One region of the Thioalkalivibrio sp. ALMg9 genome, then DNA from elsewhere that is predicted to be linked to it. Evidence: predicted binding sites of a transcription regulator. Region 1 holds the regulator's gene; the other holds the start of a gene.
What was found. The regulator sigma-54, encoded in region 1, starts transcription at its own class of promoters, with help from an activator protein. The targets are predictions, from matches to a motif close to TGGCANGNTNCNTGCTT.
Positions count from the first base shown of each region.

Region 2: F792_RS0106920 (lipid-binding SYLF domain-containing protein) is a predicted target of sigma-54. The motif match lies at 3,255-3,271, and genes of this name have one in related genera.

Region 1 covers NZ_AQYC01000006.1:131,824-137,481, reverse strand. The annotation lists gene hprK (HPr(Ser) kinase/phosphatase) at 1-68, opposite strand, end outside; gene F792_RS0102770 (PTS sugar transporter subunit IIA) at 117-584, opposite strand; gene hpf (ribosome hibernation-promoting factor, HPF/YfiA family) at 588-926, opposite strand; gene F792_RS0102760 (RNA polymerase factor sigma-54) at 943-2,427, opposite strand; gene lptB (LPS export ABC transporter ATP-binding protein) at 2,516-3,286, opposite strand; gene lptA (lipopolysaccharide transport periplasmic protein LptA) at 3,283-3,822, opposite strand; gene lptC (LPS export ABC transporter periplasmic protein LptC) at 3,803-4,384, opposite strand; gene F792_RS0102740 (HAD family hydrolase) at 4,381-4,920, opposite strand; gene F792_RS0102735 (KpsF/GutQ family sugar-phosphate isomerase) at 4,920-5,658, opposite strand, start outside.
Region 2 covers NZ_AQYC01000008.1:350,218-355,875, reverse strand. The annotation lists gene F792_RS0106940 (5-(carboxyamino)imidazole ribonucleotide synthase) at 1-59, opposite strand, end outside; gene purE (5-(carboxyamino)imidazole ribonucleotide mutase) at 56-565, opposite strand; gene F792_RS0106930 (phosphoribosylaminoimidazolesuccinocarboxamide synthase) at 857-1,753, shown strand; gene bioD (dethiobiotin synthase) at 1,750-2,469, shown strand; gene F792_RS0106920 (lipid-binding SYLF domain-containing protein) at 2,409-3,188, opposite strand; gene fba (class II fructose-bisphosphate aldolase) at 3,320-4,384, opposite strand; gene pyk (pyruvate kinase) at 4,464-5,658, opposite strand, start outside.

The sequences.
Region 1 (5,658 bases):
ATGGCCTGGATCAGGCTCTCCACGTTGATGTCGCGGGCGATCCCGCCTTCTCCCAGCGCCTCGTTCATGGCAGACGCTGCGCGCCGGAATCGCGGCTGGAGGCGGGTTCCACGGGCTTAGTCCTCGCTGAAGCGGCGCACGAGTTCCTGTTCCAGGGCCGCCGCGTCCCCGGCCCGGCGCAGCGCTCCGATGGTGTCTGGCTGCGACAGGCCGCGGGCGAGCTGGGCCAGCAGGTCGAGATGGTCGCCGGTGGCGGCCTCCGGGACCAGCAGTGCGATCAGGATATCGACCGGCTCGTGATCCATGGCGTCGAAGTCGACGCCCTTTTCCAGGCGCAGCACGGCCACGCGCGGCGCCTCGAGATCGGCCAGGCGGCCATGGGGAATCGCAACCCCATGGCCGAGACCGGTGGATCCGAGTTTTTCGCGCGCGGACAAGGCCTCGAAGATCGCGTTGCTCCCCGGTCCCGTGCCGTCACCTCCGCCGGCGAGGAGGTCCGCCAGGGCCTCCAGGGCCCGTTTCTGGCTGGAGCACTCGGGTTGCAGGCCAATGCGCTCGGAGGTGATCAACTCGGCAATCGTCATGGATCAGGAGGCCTGCTCGCGGTTGCGCTGGGCACCTTCGGCGCGGTGGTGGTCCTTGACCTTTTCCTTGTGCTTGATCAGCTGACGGTCGACTTTGTCGATCAGCGCGTCGATCGCGGCATACATGTCCTCGTGAGAGGCCTCGGCGTGGATGTGATTGCCGCTGACCTGGAGATTCGCTTCGGCCTGGTTGTGCTGATTCCGGGTCTTCTCGTGGGTCAGCACGACGTGGACGTCGATGACCTTGTCGAAGTGGCGCTCCAGCTTCGCGAATTTCTCGTTGACGTAGTCGCGCAGGGCGTCGGTGATGTCCACGTGGTGGCCGGTCAGGTTGATCTGCATGGTCAGGACTCCTTGGTTACTTGCTGCCGGTGGGCATCGAGGCCATCTGCCGGCGTTCGCTGGATGAAGGGATGTGCATCGCCTCGCGGTACTTGGCCACGGTGCGGCGCGCTACGTTGATGCCCCGGTCCGACAGGACCTGGGCGAGCCGGGCATCGCTGAGCGGCTTGTTCGGGGGTTCGTCGCCAATCAATTCGCGAATCATGGCACGGATGGCGGTGGCGGAACACTCGCCGCCATCGTTCGTGCCGACATGGCTGGAGAAGAAATACTTGAACTCGAAGACCCCGCGCGGGGTGTGCATGTATTTCTGCGTGGTAACCCGCGAGATGGTCGATTCGTGCATCTCCAGGGTCTCGGCAATGTCGCGCAGGATCAATGGCTGCATCGCGACGTCGCCATGCTCGAGAAAGCCCTGCTGGCGGTGGACGATCGCCTCGGCGACCCGCAGCAGTGTGTCGTTGCGGCTGTGCAGGCTCTTCAGGAACCAGCGTGCCTCCTGCAGCTGATCGCGCATAAAGGCGCTGTCGCGGGCATCCGAGACCTGGCGCACCATGCCGGCGTAGAGGTCGTTGATGCGGATGCGCGGTGCGATCTCCGGATTCAGCTCCACGCGCCAGCCCTCGGTGGTGTGGCGCACGTAGACATCCGGGACCACGTATTCCGAGGTGGCGGAGCTGATCTGTGCGCCGGGGCGCGGGTTCAGGGTGCGGATCAGATCCAGTGCGCGGGCCAGTTCGTCCGGGTCGCGTACGCCGGACTGGCGCTGCAGGGCCTTGTAGTCGCGCTTGCCCAGGCTGTCCATGCCGTGTTCCAGGATCGCCCGTGCGGCCTCGCGGGCCGGGGCGTCCGGGGCCAGTTCGCGTAGCTGGATCTCCAGGCACTCCCGCAGGTTGCGCGCGCCGACCCCCAGCGGGTCGCACTGCTGAATCCAGTGGAGCACTGCCTCGACCTCGTCGACGCCGACGGTTTCATCCTCGCCTCGGCTGATGGTCTCGGCCAGGGTTTCCAGGTCACCCTCGAGATAGCCGTCGGGGCTGATGGCGTCAATCAGGGCCGCCCCGATGCGCTGGTCGCGCGGTGTCAGATGGCTCAGATGCAGCTGCCACAGCAGGTGATCCTGCAGGCCCTCACCGTCGTCGTCGCTGGTGTTTTCCAGCGGGTCGCGGTCATCCACGCCCTTGTTGGGCGTCGGGGCCGGCTCGTAGATGTCGTCCCAGCGGCTGTCGGTCGTCAGTTCCTCGGGGATCACGTCGTCGCTGGTGGTGGTGGCCTCCATGCGATCGCCTTCCACCAGCTCGCCGTCCTGGTTCAGGCGCTCGGTGTCGGCCTCGGCATCTTCGTCCTCGACCTGTTCGAGCATGGGGTTGCTCTCCAGCGCCTGCTGGATCTCCACCTGGAGCTCGAGCGTGGACAGCTGCAACAGGCGGATCGCCTGCTGCAGTTGCGGGGTCATGGTCAGCGTTTGACCCAGCTGCAGATTCAGGCCGGGTTTCAGCATCGGGTATGCGGGGCGAGGGTTGGCATTGATGGAATCTTAAAGCCTGCCTTGTGGTTTGTGCACCGACCGGGCCGCATATGGGGCGCTTTCACAGGCGGAAGTTCTCGCCGAGATAGACCCGGCGCACCTGGGGATCGGCCAGCAGCTCGTCCGGTGTCCCGGCGGCCAGCAGGCGGCCTTCGCTTAGAATATAGGCCCTGTGGCAGATGCCGAGGGTCTCGCGCACGTTGTGATCGGAGATCAGTACGCCGATGCCGCGCTGGGCGAGATGCCGAATCACGTCCTGGATGTCGCCCACCGAGATCGGGTCCACCCCGGCGAAGGGCTCGTCCAGACAGATGAAGCGCGGATCCCCGGCGAGGGCGCGGGCGATCTCGGCCCGGCGCCGTTCCCCACCGGACAGCGCGATGCCCGGGCTGTGGCGCACGGTCTCGAGCTGGAACTCCTCGATCAGCGCATCGCCAATGCGCCGGCGCTCGTGGCGATCGAGTCCGGGGCGCAGCTCGAGCACGGCCTGGAGGTTGTCCCACACGCTCAGGCGGCGAAAGATCGAGGCCTCCTGCGGCAGGTAGCCGAGGCCGGCGCGCGCGCGCACATGGATGGGGGCGCGGGTGATATCGCGTTCGCCCAGGGTGATGCGTCCGGTATTGGGGCGGATCAGCCCGACCAGGCTGTAGAAGCAGGTGGTCTTGCCGGCCCCGTTCGGGCCCAGCAGGCCGACCACCTCGCCGGGCGCGAGGTCGACGTCCACCTGGTCCAGCACCGTGCGCTGGCCGTAGCGCTTGGTCAGCTCGCGTCCGATCAGGCGGTCGTTGGTTTGTGCCGGTGTGGCGGATGGGCTGGGGGCGGTGGCGTTCATTCGTCGTCGCGCGGCTGGATGGTGATGCGCACGCGCTCGCTGTCGCCTTCGCCGCGTTCGGCCTCGATCACGTCGGTCGTCAGGTCGTAGGTGATGCGCTTGCCGCGCGCCTCCTCGCTGGTGGTGATCACATGGGCCTGGTCGGTGAGGATCATGCGGTCTTCGTTCAGCAGGTAGTCGATGCGCAGGGCGGTGGCAATGCGCATCTCTCCGGTTTCCGGATCGGGTGATTCCAGGCGTGCCGGCTCGCCGTGGGCCTCCATCTCGTAGGGGCGGCGATCGCGGGTGCGCACGTAGACCTTGTCGGCCTCCAGGGTCATGTCGCCGCGGATCACGATCACGTCGCCGGTGTAGGTCCCCAGCCCCTGGCGTTCGTCCATCTCCGCGCGGTCGGCAGTGATCTCCACCGGCAGCGCCGGGCCCGAGCCCTGCTGGGCGAACGCGGGCGTGGCCAGCAGCACGAGCAGCAGGAGCGCCGCCACGCGGGCACCCGGTTGGCCCGGACGGTGGCGAAGGCTATGGGGATTCGGGGTCATGCGCGGGATCCTCCTCGCTCGTCTCGCTGTAGAGCGAGTACACGTCATGGAACAACTCTATGGTATCCCCTCGCGAGTCCACGCGCAGACCGGTGCCGCGCTGGAACAGGCCCGGCTGGTTCAGGGTGGAAAGGGCATCCGAAGTGGCGACCATGGTGTCGGTGGCGACGCGAACATCCCGCGAATCGATGAGGGTCTCCACGCGTTCGCCGCGGGGCGGCTGTACGCCGTGGGTGGGGCCCACCAGGTCCAGGGTCGCGGCGGCCGGTTGATGCAGCGCGGCGGGGGCAGTCCAGCGCCATTCGATACCGCCTTCGGCGAACAGGTCGAGGTCCGGGTCGTCCACCCACTGGGGGCCGTCACGTCCAAACTCGCGCAGGCGGGTGCCGCGCAGACGATGGCTCAGTTCGCCGTCGTCGCCGGTGGCATGCAGGGTGAAGCCGTCAATCTGCAGCGTGACCTCGCCCTCGGGCGGGCTTACCTCAGCCTGCGCCAGGGGCACGGTCGCGAATGCGAGCACGGCCAGGGTCCATCCGAGTCGGCTGCGAATCCTGCGGCTCATCCGTTCAGGTAGGTCTCGAACAGCGCGTCGAGCCGGTCCTGCGCGGCCAGCAGGCCCTCGCAGGCCTCGCGCACGGCCCCGCGCCCACCATGGGCTTCGGTCACCCACTGGGCATGCTGGCGCACCAGCGGGTGGGCGTCGCCGACCGCGATCCCGAGCCCGACCCGCTGCATCGCTGGAAGATCCACGATGTCGTCGCCCATGAAGGCCGCTTCGGCGGGGTCGTGACCGGTGCGCTGCAGCAGTTCGTGCAGGGCTTCGCCCTTGTCGCGGCGGCCCTGGATCAGATGCTCCACTCCCAGGTCGCGCATGCGGTGCTCGACGACCCCGGAGGTGCGCCCGGTCAGGATGGCGATCTCGATCCCGCCGTCCAGGGCCAGACGGATACCGTGGCCGTCGCGGCTGTTGAAGGCCTTGTACTGCTCGCCGCCGTCGCCCAGGAACAGGCTGCCGTCGGTCAGCACGCCGTCCACGTCCAGGATCAGCAGGCGAACGGCCTGCTGGTGGGTGCGCAGAGTGGTGGCATCCAGGTTCATCACGCCACCCCGGCGCGCAGCAGGTCGTGCATGTTGATCACGCCCACCAGGCGGTTTTCGGCGTCGGTGACGGGCAGGGCGTTGATGCGCCGGCTCTCCATGGCCTCCAGGGCCTCCACCGCCAGCCAGTCGGGCTGCGCGGTGTGGCCGCCGGTGGTCATGGCCTCGCCGATGGTCAGGCCGTCCAGGCTGTGCCCGGCATCCAGGGTGCGCCGCAGGTCGCCATCGGTGAACACGCCCTGGATGCGATCGTCACCGTCGGTGATGATCACCAGCCCCAGACCCTTGCGGGTGATCTCGAACAGGGCGTCCTTGAGTGGGGCGTCCGGGGTGATGCGCGGGATCGCGCCTCCGGTATGCATGATGTCGGCGACATGCACCAGCAGGCGCCGGCCAAGGCGGCCGCCGGGGTGCGAGCGGGCAAAGTCGTTGGCGGTAAAGCCGCGTGCATCCAACACCGCGACGGCCAGGGCATCGCCCATCGCCAGCGCGGCGGTGGTGCTGGAGGTGGGAGCCAGGCCCAGCGGGCACGCCTCGCGCTCGACGCTGACATCCAGGTGTACGGTGGCATCCGCGCCGAGGCGCGAGCCGGGGTTGCCGGTCATCGCGATCAGCGGTACGCCCAGGCGCCGGATCAGCGGCAGGATGGTGATGATCTCGTCGGTCTCGCCGGAGTTCGACAGCGCGATGACCACGTCCTCGCGGGTGATCATGCCGAGATCGCCGTGACTGGCCTCG
Region 2 (5,658 bases), on a different contig from region 1:
AAATAGCGGCCGAGCTGCCCGCCACCGAGCAGCCCGAGGGTCGCAGGGGGCTGGATCATGACGGGTCCGGTGGCAGGGTCTGCCCCAGCACGGCCTGACTCTGGGACTGGCGAAAGGCATCCAGACGCTCACGCAGATCGAGATCGTGGTTCGCCAGCATCGCGGCGGCGAACAAGGCGGCGTTCGCCGCGCCCGCCTCGCCGATCGCGAAGGTCGCCACGGGGATGCCGCGCGGCATCTGCACGATGGACAGCAGCGAGTCCTGCCCCTTCAGGTGGCGCGAGGCGACCGGCACGCCGAGCACCGGAACCGGGGTCTTGGAGGCCAGCATCCCCGGCAGGTGCGCCGCCCCCCCGGCCCCGGCGATGATCGCCTGGAGGCCCCGCTCGCGTGCCTGCTCGGCGTACTCGAAAAGCAGATCCGGTGTTCGGTGAGCCGACACCACCCGGGCCTCGAACGGGATCCCGAGTTCGTCCAGCACATCCACCGCCCGCTCCATGGTCGCCCAGTCGGAGGTGCTCCCCATCACGACGCCCACGCGAGGCGCCGCCGAATTGCCTGCCATCTCAGTCATGGCCCGAACGATAGCGACCCCGGCCCCACCCGACAAGCCATGCGCACCACGAAGCGCTCCCGGACGCGCAGAAAAGCCCGGTCAAGGAGCGATCCACAGGGAGACCCAAAGGCCGGAAGGGCTCACTGGTGAGAGCGAAGCGGGGGGCGTGAATGGCCGGTGGATAAGGCTCGACGCGCCCATGCGCTTGCTGCCGATCGTCGCGTCTCCTTGTGGATCGCTTTTCTTCGTGTCTTCGTCCGCTTCGTGGTGCGCAAGGCCCGCGCCCGGTAGAATCGCGGCATGACTGACACCCTGCTTGAAAGCCAACTCCCCGACCTGGAACTCGTGCATCGCGGCAAGGTACGCGATCTCTATGCGGTGGACGCCGACCACTGGCTGATGGTCACCACCGACCGCCTGTCCGCCTTTGACGTGATCCTGCCCACGGCCGTGCCCGAGAAGGGCCGAGTGCTGACGGAGATCACGCAGTTCTGGATGCACAAGGTGGAGCGCGAGCTGGGCATCCCCAACCAGTTGACCGATATCCCACTGGAACAGGTGATTCCGGACCCGGCCGTTCGCGCCCCGCTGGAAGGACGCAGCCTGGTGATCCGCCGGCTCGAGGCCCTGCCGGTGGAGGCAGTGGTACGCGGCTACCTGATCGGCTCTGGCTGGAAGGACTACCAGGCCAGCGGCGCGGTCTGCGGCATCCCGCTCCCGGCCGGCCTGGAGCTCGCCTCGAAGCTCCCCGAGGCGATCTTCACCCCCAGCACCAAGGCCGACGTCGGCGACCACGACGCCAATATCGACTTTGATGCCGTGGTGGCGACCATCGGCGAGGACCGGGCGCGGCAGGTGCGCGATGCGGCACTCTCGATCTACGCGATGGCCCGCGACTACGCCGCCGAGCGCGGCATCATCATCGCCGACACCAAGTTCGAGTTCGGCGTCGATGCCGCCGGCACCCTGCATCTGATCGACGAGGTCCTGACCCCGGACTCCTCGCGCTTCTGGCCGGCCGACCGCTACGCGCCAGGCACCAGCCCGGAGTCCTTCGACAAGCAATACGTACGCGACTACCTGGAGACCCTGGACTGGGACAAGCAGCCGCCCGGCCCCGAGCTGCCCGCGGAAGTGGTGGAACAGACCGCGGCGCGCTATCGCGAGGCCCTGGAGCGCCTGACCCGCGACGCATGAGCCCGGCACAGACAGGAGCGCCCCCGCAGGGCCTGTTCGTCACCGGCACCGACACCGGCGTCGGCAAGACCTTCGTCAGCTGCGCGCTGCTGGAACTCTGGCGGGATCGTGGGCTGCGGCCGCAACCGCGCAAGCCGGTGGAATCCGGCTGCCCGCCGGGCCCCGATGGGCTGTGGCCCGAGGACGGGATGAACCTGACCCACGCGGCGGGCCTTCCGGACGCCGCCATCGAGCAGGTCACGCCCTGGCGCTTCCCCGATGCCATCGCCCCGGACCAGGCCGCCGCGAACCAGGGCGTGCGCCTGACGATCGCGGAGCTGGCCGCGGCCTGCGCAGCCGACGGCACGGGCCCGCGGCTAGTGGAGGGTGCGGGGGGCTTCTACTCGCCGCTGTGTACCGATGGGCTGAACGCGGACCTCGCCGAGGCCCTCGGGCTGCCGGTCCTGCTAGTGGCGGAGGACCGCCTGGGCACACTGAACACCTGCCTGTTGACCCTGGAGGCCCTGGAACGACGCGGCCTGCAACTGGCCGGGATCGTGCTCAACCGGCGCCGGGAGGATGCCGACCCGCGCCTCGACAATGCGGCCGCGCTGCGTTCACGCACGAGCGCCCCGATCATCGAGTCAGCCGAAGGCATCACCCGCGCGGCGCTGGTTCAGAAGCTCTCCACCTCGAAGTTGTCCGGGCGCACGCCGCCGGAGGACTCGCGCCCCTGACCACGGGACTCGGAGGCCGCAGGGGCTTCCTCTTCGTCAACCCGGAACCCGGCCAGGGTCTCGCGCAGGGCACGGGTCCCTTCACGGTCGACGCGGCGGCTCTCGATGATATGCACCGGGCGCTGGGACTCGCCGTAGTACGCCTCGTTGAAGTCGTCGCGCACGGTCATGCGCGAGCCGGACAAGCTCATGCCCAGGTAGGCACCCCGCGCCCGCGAGTAGGACAGGAAGTCGGCCGTCGGGGTGGCGCTCCGGCCCGCACCCACCGGACCGGCAGCCACCGAGGCATCGCCCCCCAGGCGGATGGCGGACCCGAACATCGAGTCCACCGCATCCTGGGTGCGCGCGACCATCACCACCTCGGCGGCATCACCACCGAACTGCATGCCGAAGCTGACCGAACCGAGGGAGTAGAACGCCACCGGCGAATAATCGCCGCGCTCGTCGTCCCAGGCAAGGAACACGCCGATGCCGCCGGAGCCTCCGATCAGGAAGGCCCCGCGAGCCACGCGCGGGAAGATCACCACGCCGCGGGCGTCGCGCAGGTCCTCTTTAAGGGACTCGTACTCGGGGTGGGTCGCCATGTTCTCCACCGTCGCCTGGGCGCGATCGATGATGTCCTGCGGATCGATCTCGCGGCTGAACGGGTTCGCGTGAGCGCTCCCCACTATGGCGGCAAACACCAGCGTCGTCAGGCAGAAAAGGATCAGTCGTTGCATCGTGGAAACCTCCAGAAAGGCCAAGGGAGACGCGGCCGCGCGAATGCGTCGGCGTCTCCCTAACGAATACATTCATCATGGCACAAAAAAAGGGGGCCGAAGCCCCCTTTTTCGTGCTGCAACCCGCAGGATCAGTTGACCTTGGGATCCAGCTCGCCGGACAGGTAGCGCTTGACCATGTCGTCCAGGGAGATCGGCTTGATCTTGGACGCCATGCCGGCGCAACCGAAGGCCTCGTAACGGGCCTGGCAGAGGTCCTTCATTGCGGCGGTCGAGGCCTTCAGGAACTTGCGCGGATCGAATTCCTTCGGGTTCTCGGCCAGGAACTTGCGCACCGCACCGGTGGAGGCCATGCGCAGGTCGGTATCGATGTTGACCTTGCGCACGCCGTGCTTGATGCCTTCCTGGATCTCTTCGACCGGCACGCCGTAGGTCTCGCCCATATCGCCGCCGTACTTGTTGATGATCTGCAGCCACTCCTGCGGAACGGAGGAGGAGCCGTGCATGACCAGATGGGTATCCGGGATGCGGGCGTGGATCTCCTTCACGCGCTGGATGGCCAGGATGTCACCGGTCGGCGGACGGGTGAACTTGTAGGCGCCGTGGGAGGTACCGATGGCGATCGCCAGGGCATCGCACTTGGTGTTCTTCACGAAGTCGGCGGCTTCGTCCGGGTCGGTCAGCAGCTGGTCGTGGGACAGCTGGCCCTCGGCACCGGAACCGTCTTCCTCGCCGGCCATGCCGGTTTCCAGGGATCCCAGGCAGCCCAGCTCGCCTTCCACGGACACGCCACAGGCGTGGGCGATCTCGGAGACCTTGGCGGTCACGTCACGGTTGTAGTCGTACGAGGCCGGGGTCTTCATGTCAGGCATCAGGGAGCCGTCCATCATCACCGAGCTGAAGCCGGACTGGATGGAGCGCAGGCAGACTGCCGGCTCGGAGCCGTGATCCTGGTGCAGCACAACCGGGATGTCCGGGTACTGCTCGATGGCGGCGATGATGTTGTGGCGCAGGAAGGGCTCGCCGGCGTACTTGCGGGCACCGGCGGAGGCCTGAATGATCACCGGGGAGTCGACCGCAGCGGCCGCTTCCATGATCGAATGGACCTGTTCCATGTTGTTGGCGTTGTACGCCGGCATGCCATAGCCATGTTCGGCGGCATGGTCCAGAAGCTGGCGAAGTGAGATTAGAGCCATGGATTCCTCCTTACGGGATTCGGACTGAGGTAGTGAAAAAGTCGATTAATCTGGTTGGCGACTGCGGGCGGTGCGCGGTTCAGGCCAGTTCGCCGACGCGCACGATCTTCATGGCGTTGGTGCCGCCATGCTCGCCCTGCAGGTCGCCCTTGGTAATGATGACCAACTCGCCATCCTGCACGACGCCCTCGCCCTTGAGCAAGTTCACCGCCTCACGGTTCACGCTTTCGTGGCTCTCGGGGATCGGCTTCAGAGTCACCGGATAGACGCCGCGATAAAGCGTCATGCGGCGGCTGGTGGATTCGTGCTGGGTGAGCGCGTAGATCGGGATGCCCGAGCTGATGCGCGACATCCACAGCGCCGTGGAACCGGACTCGGTCAGCGCGGCGATCGCGGAGACATCGAGATGGTTGGCGGTGTACATGGTGGCCATCGCGATGGCCTCGTCGACCCGGCCGAAGGTCGAATCCATGCGATGGTCCGACTGGCGTGCGGCGCGCTGGCGCTCGGCAGCCTCGCAGATCCGGTCCATGCTGGTGACCACGCGCGCAGGATAACGCCCGGTCGCGGTCTCGCCAGAGAGCATCACCGCATCCGTGCCGTCCAGCACCGCGTTCGCCACGTCGAATACCTCGGCGCGGGTCGGGATCGGATTCGTGATCATGGTCTCCATCATCTGGGTCGCAGTGATGACCAGACGATTGAGGCTGCGCGCGCGCGTGATCAGGGTCTTCTGCACCCCCGGGAGCTCGGCGTCACCGATCTCCACGCCCAGATCGCCGCGGGCGATCATGATGACCTCCGAGGCGGCGATAATCTCGTCGATCACCTCCAGGGCCTCGGAGCGCTCGATCTTGGCGCAGATCCCGGCCTCCCAGCCGGCATCCTTCAACAGGCCCCGCGCCAGGTGCAGGTCCTGGGCGGAACGCGGGAACGAGACGGCCAGGTAGTCCACCTGCAGCTCGGCCGCCAGGCGGATATCGTCGCGGTCCTTGTCCGTAATCGCGGGCGCAGACAGGCCACCGCCCTGGCGGTTGATGCCCTTGTTGTTGGACAGCTCGCCGCCGACTTCGACCGTGGTCTCGATCCGGCTGCCATTGACCGCCGTGACCTTGAGCACGATACGACCGTCATCCAGCAGCAGGATGTCGTCCGTGCGCACGTCGTCCGGGAGGTCCTTGTAGGTCAGGCCGACCTGGGTGGCATCGCCCGCGTCGCGATCCAGTTCGGCATCCAGCGCGAAGGGCGCCCCCTCTTCCAGCTGCACCTTGCCC